One region of the Sporosarcina jeotgali genome, then DNA from elsewhere that is predicted to be linked to it. Evidence: predicted binding sites of a transcription regulator. Region 1 holds the regulator's gene; the other holds the start of a gene.
What was found. Region 1 encodes LexA, which represses DNA repair genes until DNA is damaged. Its sites were predicted from a motif close to CGAACATATGTTCG; they were not measured.

Region 1 (4,216 bases):
CCGAAAGCGTTCTACCTGTTAAAATGGGCAGTAAACCTATGGTACAGAATGGAGCATCCTGAATGAGTATACAGCAATTGAACGATGAAATCTTAAATCGTGCAGAAAAAGTTGAAAACGAACTACAACCTTATGCAAAAGCTGCCGAACGCATCGCTTTCCTCAATCAAAAGAAAGTATTGGCAGCGTTCAGAAAGAATCGTGTGAGTGACTTTCATTTAACCGGATCCACTGGATATGGATATGATGATGCAGGCAGAGAAGTGCTTGAGCAATTATATGCCGATGTTTTTGGAGCGGAAGCAAGTCTAGTGCGCGGTCAAATCATTTCGGGCACACATGCGATTGCGATTAGCCTTTTCGGGATATTGCGGCCCGGAGATGAACTGCTTTATATAACAGGGAAGCCCTATGATACGTTAGAGTCAATCGTATCCGGCGGAGATCAAGATACAGGCTCGCTGCAGGACTTCAATATCGGCTACCATCATGTTGATTTATTGGAAAATGGAACTGTTGACTATGAAGAAGTTGAACGTCAGATCAATCCCAACACTAAAATGATTGCCATTCAGCGTTCCAGAGGCTACGCGGACCGCCCATCGTTCACAGTTGCCGAGATTGGCGACATGGTGAAGCGGATAAAAGCAAATCATCCCGATATTATTATATTTACTGATAATTGTTATGGTGAATTTGTCGAAGAGCTGGAGCCGACGGATGTTGGTGCAGATCTGATGGCGGGGTCATTGATCAAAAACCCGGGTGGCGGTCTTGCTCGTACAGGCGGCTACATTGCAGGAAGAAAAGAATTGATTGAGAAATGCGGATACCGCATGACTTCACCTGGCTTAGGCGCAGAAGCAGGAGCATCACTGGATACGTTACGAGAAATGTACCAAGGATTTTTCCTAGCTCCGCACACTGTAAGTCAAGCCGTAAAGGGCGCACAATTTACGGCAGGCATGCTTGAATCCTATGGGCTAGTGACAGCCCCTCATTATTCTGCAGCCCGAACGGATCTGATTCAATCGGTATCATTCCAAAATGCCGAGCAAATGGTCGCATTCTGCCAAATGATCCAAGCCAACTCACCAATCGATGCACACGTGAGTCCTGTGCCATCGTACATGCCAGGCTATGCAGATGATGTCATTATGGCCGCTGGAACCTTCATCCAAGGCTCCAGCATCGAGTTGACAGCGGACGGCCCTATTCGTCCGCCGTATACAGCGTACATCCAAGGCGGCCTCACGTACGAACACGTAAAAGTCGCCATCCTATCGTCTGTTGAGCGACTAATCGAACTTGAATTAATCAAATCATAAGGTGGAAGTGATCATAAACTGCGGAAAGCGCTCATAACCCTGTAAAAGTGATCATAACCCGTGGAAAAGCGCTCATAACCCTGTGAAAGTGATCATAAACCGAGGAAAGCGCTCATAACCCTGTGAAAATGATCATAAGTCGCGGAAAGCGCTCATAACCTTGTGAAAGTTATCATAACCCGAGGAAAGCGCTCATAACCCTGTGAAAGTGATCATAACCCGCGGAAAGCGCTCATAGCCCTGTGGAAGTGATCATAAACCGAGGAAAGCGCTCATAACCCAGGGAAAGCGCTCATAAACTTGCGAAAATGACCATAGCCTATAGAAAGTGCCCATACCCGCATGCAAAAAATCCCCCACTAAAAAAACTGCGTATCCCTCAAAGTGAATGAGGAATACGCAGTTTTTATCTATAAAATTAATGAATCGTGCGATAAACACCGACCACTTTGCCGAGAATCGATACATTCTCAATAATAATAGGATCCATTGATGAGTTCTCGGGCTGCAAACGGAAGTAATCTTTTTCTTTGAAGAAACGTTTCACGGTTGCCTCATCTTCCTCAGTCATCGCTACTACAATTTCACCATTACTGGCAGTATGCTGCTGCTTCACAACGACGCGGTCTCCATTTAAAATACCAGCTTCAATCATACTATCTCCTACGATTTCCAGCATGTATAAGTTGTCCTCCGAAGTCCCGAACGTATCCGGAATGGGGAAGTACTCTTCGATATTTTCAATTGCAGTAATCGGAATTCCAGCTGTAACTTTTCCGACTAAAGGAACGTGAACGACGCCTGTTTTTAACTCGTCCATTCCATCTTGATCCAAAATCTCAATGGCACGGGGTTTAGTTGGGTCGCGTCTAATTAGTCCTTTACTTTCAAGTCGCGCGAGATGGCCATGGACAGTTGAGCTGGAAGCAAGTCCGACAGCTTCACCAATTTCCCGTACGGAAGGCGGGTATCCCTTTTTTTGCACTTCATCTTTAATGAAAGTCAGGATGTCTTCCTGTCTTTTGGAGATCTTTTTCAATATGTTCACCTCTTCACTTTTTTTGCAGGAGACGTCGCTCTGCGAAGTGTTTCTATGAAAATAGTATAACATGTGTTCGTACGCATAGCAAACAAAGGTTCTAATTTTTAGTGTTGACACACAAACCTTTGTTCGCATATAATAAAAGCATAGAAGCGAACGTACATTCTGAAAGGGGAAATCATCCATGACAATCATCCGAAAAAACAAAAATATCATAGCAGCCTTTACCTTATTTGCAATTTTAACTTTCGTCCTTATTCTTAAATTTTCAGTTCCTCAAGACATTATTGAAGTAACAGTCGTCGAAGGAGATACGCTTTATCAGCTAGCGGAGCGCTATGCAGGTGATGTGCCTGCAGACCGGTGGATACGAGAAGTGGCGACACTGAATAATTTATCTGACTCTGCTATTATTGCAGGTGAAGATCTCAAGTTGCCTGCACATTTTGGGCCGGAGGTTGACGATACTCGACTCGTCCTTGCAGAGGAGGGAGAATAATGGGGAATCGGGGTAGTTGCGTTTTGTACTGCAGAGTAAGTACTGAAAAAGATACTCAGGAGTTATCATTAACACGTCAGCATGAAGAACTGACAGCGCTGGCAAAAAGATTGGATTTCAGCGTGGCTGAATCATTCACTGACAAACACAGTGGATATGAATTGGATCGGGAAGGCCTATTGGATCTTCTTGATTATATTAAAGAGGATTCCATTGATGCTGTTTTAATCCAAGATGAAACACGTCTTGGCAGAGGGAATGCCCGTGTCGCAGTTTTACACCTGCTCGCAAAAACAAATACTTCTGTTTTTACGAATCATGACAGCGGCCCATTAGAATTGAATGAAATGGACTCCATGCTTCTTGAAATACTTGCAATAGTAGAAGAATATCAGCGGAAATTACATAATGCAAAGATACGAAGAGGAATGAAACGAGCTGTAGAGGCAGGGTACAGACCAGAACACAATTTACGAAACCAAGGTAATGCGGAAGGCAGGGAACGAATAGATGCACCCGTACTTGAAATTGTTTCTTTGCGCGATAAGGGACTGACTTTTGAAGAAATCACTTCTGTACTTAAAGGACTAGGTCATCAGGTGAGCAAGGCAACGGTCCATAGACGATATCAGGAATTTGTTGCAGAGCAGGAAGGCTAATTGGTTGCACTTCTGGCCGTTTTTGTTTACGTTCTAAATAATGAATGTGAACTGGAGGGAACGTTATGCTGGAAGAAAATAAGATAAACCGTATTAATGAGCTTGCAAAAAAGGCAAAAACATCGGGTCTTTCCATTGAAGAAGCGAAAGAGCAATCTCAATTGCGCAGTGAGTATTTGAAAACTTTCCGTTCAACAATGAGAGATACCATCGAAAATGTTAAAGTGCTGGACCCTGATGGAAATGACGTAACACCTGAAAAAGTAAAAGATGCTCAAAACAAGAAGTTTTTAAATTAAGTATCCGCATATCATCTGACCGCAGTTTGTATTCCTGCGGTTTTTTCATTACAATGGATGAGGAATCTAGTTAAAATAAGAGATTGTGAAAGGGTGTAATTACCGATGACTAACACTACTGATCAACTGGCGATTAATACGATCCGGACGTTATCGATCGACGCTATCGAAAAAGCAAATTCTGGCCACCCTGGCCTTCCTATGGGTGCTGCGCCAATGGCGTATGTACTATGGACCCAGCACATGCATCATAATCCGTCAAACCCATCTTGGTTTAACCGGGATCGCTTTGTTTTGTCGGCAGGTCATGGCTCAATGCTTCTATACAGCATGCTCCATTTAAGCGGATATGATTTGCCAATGGACGAACTGAAGAATTTCCGTCAGTG
Region 2 (4,216 bases), 320 kb from region 1:
TCGTGCGGTGAACGGAATGCAAGTTGCGAATGATAAAGAATTGTATGACGCGATCCAAGTGAATGCCGCCCATTGCCGTTTGCAAGTGGCGGATCGAAACGGAGAAGTCCGTCTTATGCAGCAAGTGCTGTACCGGCATGATCATTATCAGCTCGGATTATTATTAGTAAGATAATAGATAAAAAGGAGGCGGTGCTGTGTGGAAAGTTTAGCGACAAAATTGGTTATGGCGTTGTTCATTCCTGGAATTCTCGTTGTGTTCTTCACGCGGGTTACGTTTCATCAGCTTGTCGGATTAATCTTGACGATTGCACTCATCGCCGCCTCTGTTTATGCAGGTTATACGCATAACTGGATGCTGTACGTGGCAGATGCGCTGTCGCTGACGGTTGGATTCTGGTATGCCAATCGAATGGTTGCAAGCGCACATCGGCGGTCTAATGAAAATCTTCATGAATAACGAAAAAGCCTTGCACACGCTGCAGGGCTTTTTCATTTCTTCTATTCTATAAGTATGAGAACCGGGATTTTTGGGTATGATAGGTTCAAAGGGGTTACATGAACAAACTGTAGACCGCGAGTACACCAATCGTTCCGAGGACGACGGTCATTAATCCAAATCCGGAGACTGCTATGAGAAATGCAGTTGCGGCACCGATTAACCCGAATAAGAGATTGCCTTCTTGTACATAGAACACTGCCGGGAAAATGAGAGCGCCGAGCACAGCGTAAGGGATGTTGCTTAAAATTCCCGTAACGAACGGCGGCAGCTTTTTTCCATCGAGGATCGTGAGCGGAATCATGCGCGGAATGTACGTCACAAGCGCCATTCCGAATAGCATCCACCAATAAGTCGGGCCCATCAGTTCTCCTCCTTTTCAATGACAGGGATAGACCTGCGTCCGTATTTTGAATAAATGAGTTCGATAATGATTGAAGAGAGCAAGGTCGATGCCAAAATTGCCCACCCTGTCGATAATAATTCGGTATAATAAAAGAAACAGTGCAGGATTGCCGCAAGACTCGCGAGCAGCACTACTTTCCGATTGCCTTTCATAGATGGGACAAGCAGTGCGATGAAGAGCGCATAGAGTGCGATGGACATGGCAGCTTGCAGGAATAACGGCAGGTTCGCGCCGATGACATGTCCTACAGCGGTGAAAACGACCCAGCTGCCGTAAGCGATCACGATGACGCCGAATGCATGAGCACTTGACACTTTGTCTTGTTTACTCGTTGCAATGACGGAAAACGTTTCATCCGTGACTCCGAATGCGTATGCAGCTTTGACGGGTTTTGGAGCGGGCTGCATCTTTTCATTCAGCGAAGCCGTCATTAGAAAGTGACGGATGTTTACGATGAATGTATTCATGACGATTAATAATGGATCGACGCCAGCTGTGATGAGGCTGAGCGATATGTATTGGGCTGCGCCAGCAAAGACGAAAATACTCATTGCGGTCGCTTCGATCAGCGAAAGCCCAGTAGTCTTTGCAAGCAGGCCGAATGTAAGCGCGACGGGGAAATACCCGATGGCGATGCTGAGACCGGCGCGGAGGCCGTTGTTGAATTCACTGCGTTCCATTTGCATCCCAGCTTTCATATGATTTTCAATACTAGTGATTATACTACATCTGCTAAAGACAACAAGACTGAATTTTTAAATGGTTATAAAAAGAGAGATTAAGGTTGGGGTGACTCGAGATGCAAGAATGGTTAAGTGTGGATAAAGTTATCGAACTCGCAGAGCAATATAAGGCATTCGGTCCGTTCATCGGCATTTTACTGCCGTTCATCGAGTCATTCCTGCCTTTTTTACCGTTATTTGTGTTCGTCTTCGCGAATTCCGCAGCGTACGGATTATGGTTAGGCTTCATCCTATCCTGGGTCGGAACGACGGTCGGTTCCTACGTGGTGTTTTTGATTATCCGGAGATACGGGCAAAGCCGCTTACTGAACTTCATGACACGCCATAAAAAAGTGAAGAAGCTGATTTTGTGGGTGGAGAGCAATGGATTCGGCCCGCTGTTCTTGTTCATCTGTTTCCCGTTTACGCCATCCGCGCTCGTGAATCTGGTTGCAGGATTGTCGAATATGCGGAAGACGTATTATTTGATGATCTTAATGGCAGGGAAGTTTGTCATGATTTTCATGATCAGTTTCGTCGGCTACGATTTGAAAGCATTGCTGACCCAGCCGATCCGATCCGCAATTGTCGGCGCTGTGATTTTGATATTATGGTTCGCCGGCAAGTATTTTGAGCGGCGTTTGAATAAGAAGGTCGAGCGGCACGCGCGGGAATGGGACGGGAAAAAGCATTGGGAGGACAAGTAATAGCAGTGCAGTGCGCTTCGCCTGGCGAAGCGTTTTTTTATTTGGATTAAACATCTTGTGGCACGCTTCAGGAATTGGGGGCGGGTGCTCATAAAAGTTATGAAACGCTCATAACGTCGGGGAAATGATCATAAATCTCGCGAAGTGCTCATAACCGTGGAAATGCGATCATAAATCACGAAATGTGATCATAAGACTTTTAAACTGATCATAAACCTCAAAAAACCGCTCATAACCACTTCACGCCGCGCGCTATGCCCCTCAATCCTTCATCCAGCAACCACACAAATGAACCATTTTCAGAAGTGCGAACATTTATTCGCAAAAGCACCTCTCAGACTTTGATTCTTCTAGTGAAAACCATTACAATGAGAAGACTAGTAACGAAGAGAGAGGGGCTATCTGATGACGCTGCGATTTATAACGGGACGGTCAGGGACAGGGAAGACCTATACGATAGAGCAGGAAATTGTACAAGCACTGCAGGCAGATCCGCTTGGCGCGCCGATTGTGCTGATTGTGCCGGACCAGATGTCGTATTCGCTGGAGCATAGTTTGGCTGCGCAATTCGGATTAAACGGCATGGTGCGTGCGCAAGTATTGACGTTCAAGCGGCTGGCATGGCGGGTGCTGCAGGAAACAGGCGGGATTACACGTCGCGAAGTGGACGGATTCGGATATCGGATGCTTATCCGCAGTGTGCTGGAAGAAAATCGTGAGGATTTCAAGTTATTCCGACAAGCGGCTGATAAGCGCGGATTCACGGAGCAGGTAGAGGGTGTGTTGAAAGAGTTCAGCCGGTATTGTCTGGATCACACAACACTTGCACAGCTGCATACCCAGCTCGCTGCAGCATCAGCGCCGCGTTCTTTAGTTGATAAAGCAGGGGATTTGTCATTGCTGCTGGAAAAAGTGGAAGAGCGATTAGGGTCAGCATATGTCGATAGTGAAGGGCATTTAGCGATGCTTGCCGGTCAGGTCCAGTTTTCTTCCTACATTCAAGAAGCAGACATTTACATAGACGGTTTCGAATTATTGACGAACCGGGAGCATGAAATTATCCGTGAGCTATTAAAATATGCAAAACGGGTTACTGTTGCGCTGCCGACGGATGAGCAGGGAGAAGCGACAGAGGATCACGAGTTGTTTTTCAGTCCGATGCGCACGAAACAAATCATTACAGAACTTGCGCGTGAGGAATCAGTAGAGATTGAAGCAGAGATGAAATTGACGACCGCACGCCGATTCCGAAATCCCGACGTGCTGCATCTCGAAGCTCAATTTGATAAATATCCAGCCGCCCAGCAAGTCAGCAGCGGAGATGTTCGGGTTATTGAAGCAACGGATCGCCGAGCTGAAATGCATGCCGTAGCCCGTTCGATTCGAAAGCTTGCGATGTCGGGGAAACGATACAACGATATGGCGATTTTGTATCGCCAGCCGGAAGTCTACGATGAATTGATCGAAACCATTTTCCCTCAGTATGATATTCCGGTCTTCATCAGCCAGAAAAAGCCGATGCTTCACCATCCGCTTATTGAATTTACGCGTTCTGTGCTGGAAGCAGTCACTGGAAACTGGTCCTACGAAGCAATTTTCCGTGCGGTGAAAACGGATTTGTTTTTCCCCCACGGAGAAGACCGTCAGATTTGGCGGGAACGTGCCGATCGGCTGGAGAACTATGTGCTGGCACATGGAATCCATGGCCACCGGTGGTTTGACGATGTACGATGGCGGGTGAAAAAGTATCGCGGCCTGGAGCTGCATACCGAAGTTCAGACAGATGAAGAACTCGCAATGCAGGCAGAGCTGCATAGTGTCCGGGATTTGATCCGCGGTCCTCTGGAAGGTCTGGGGAAGAAGTTGAAAGCTGCACAAGACG

Region 2: a site for LexA is predicted at 2,643-2,656, ahead of addB (helicase-exonuclease AddAB subunit AddB). Genes of this name have one in related genera too.

The regions. Positions count from the first base shown of each region.
Region 1 covers NZ_CP116341.1:1,136,627-1,140,842, forward strand. Annotated here, with positions in the region: gene PGH26_RS05325 (methionine gamma-lyase family protein) at 63-1,328, shown strand; gene lexA (transcriptional repressor LexA) at 1,747-2,367, opposite strand; gene yneA (cell division suppressor protein YneA) at 2,555-2,869, shown strand; gene PGH26_RS05340 (YneB family resolvase-like protein) at 2,869-3,528, shown strand; gene PGH26_RS05345 (DUF896 domain-containing protein) at 3,594-3,827, shown strand; gene tkt (transketolase) at 3,933-4,216, shown strand, end outside.
Region 2 covers NZ_CP116341.1:817,486-821,701, forward strand. Annotated here, with positions in the region: gene PGH26_RS03735 (PDZ domain-containing protein) at 1-175, shown strand, start outside; gene PGH26_RS03740 (CsbA family protein) at 200-460, shown strand; gene PGH26_RS03745 (AzlD domain-containing protein) at 555-863, opposite strand; gene PGH26_RS03750 (AzlC family ABC transporter permease) at 863-1,585, opposite strand; gene PGH26_RS03755 (TVP38/TMEM64 family protein) at 1,705-2,334, shown strand; gene addB (helicase-exonuclease AddAB subunit AddB) at 2,740-4,216, shown strand, end outside.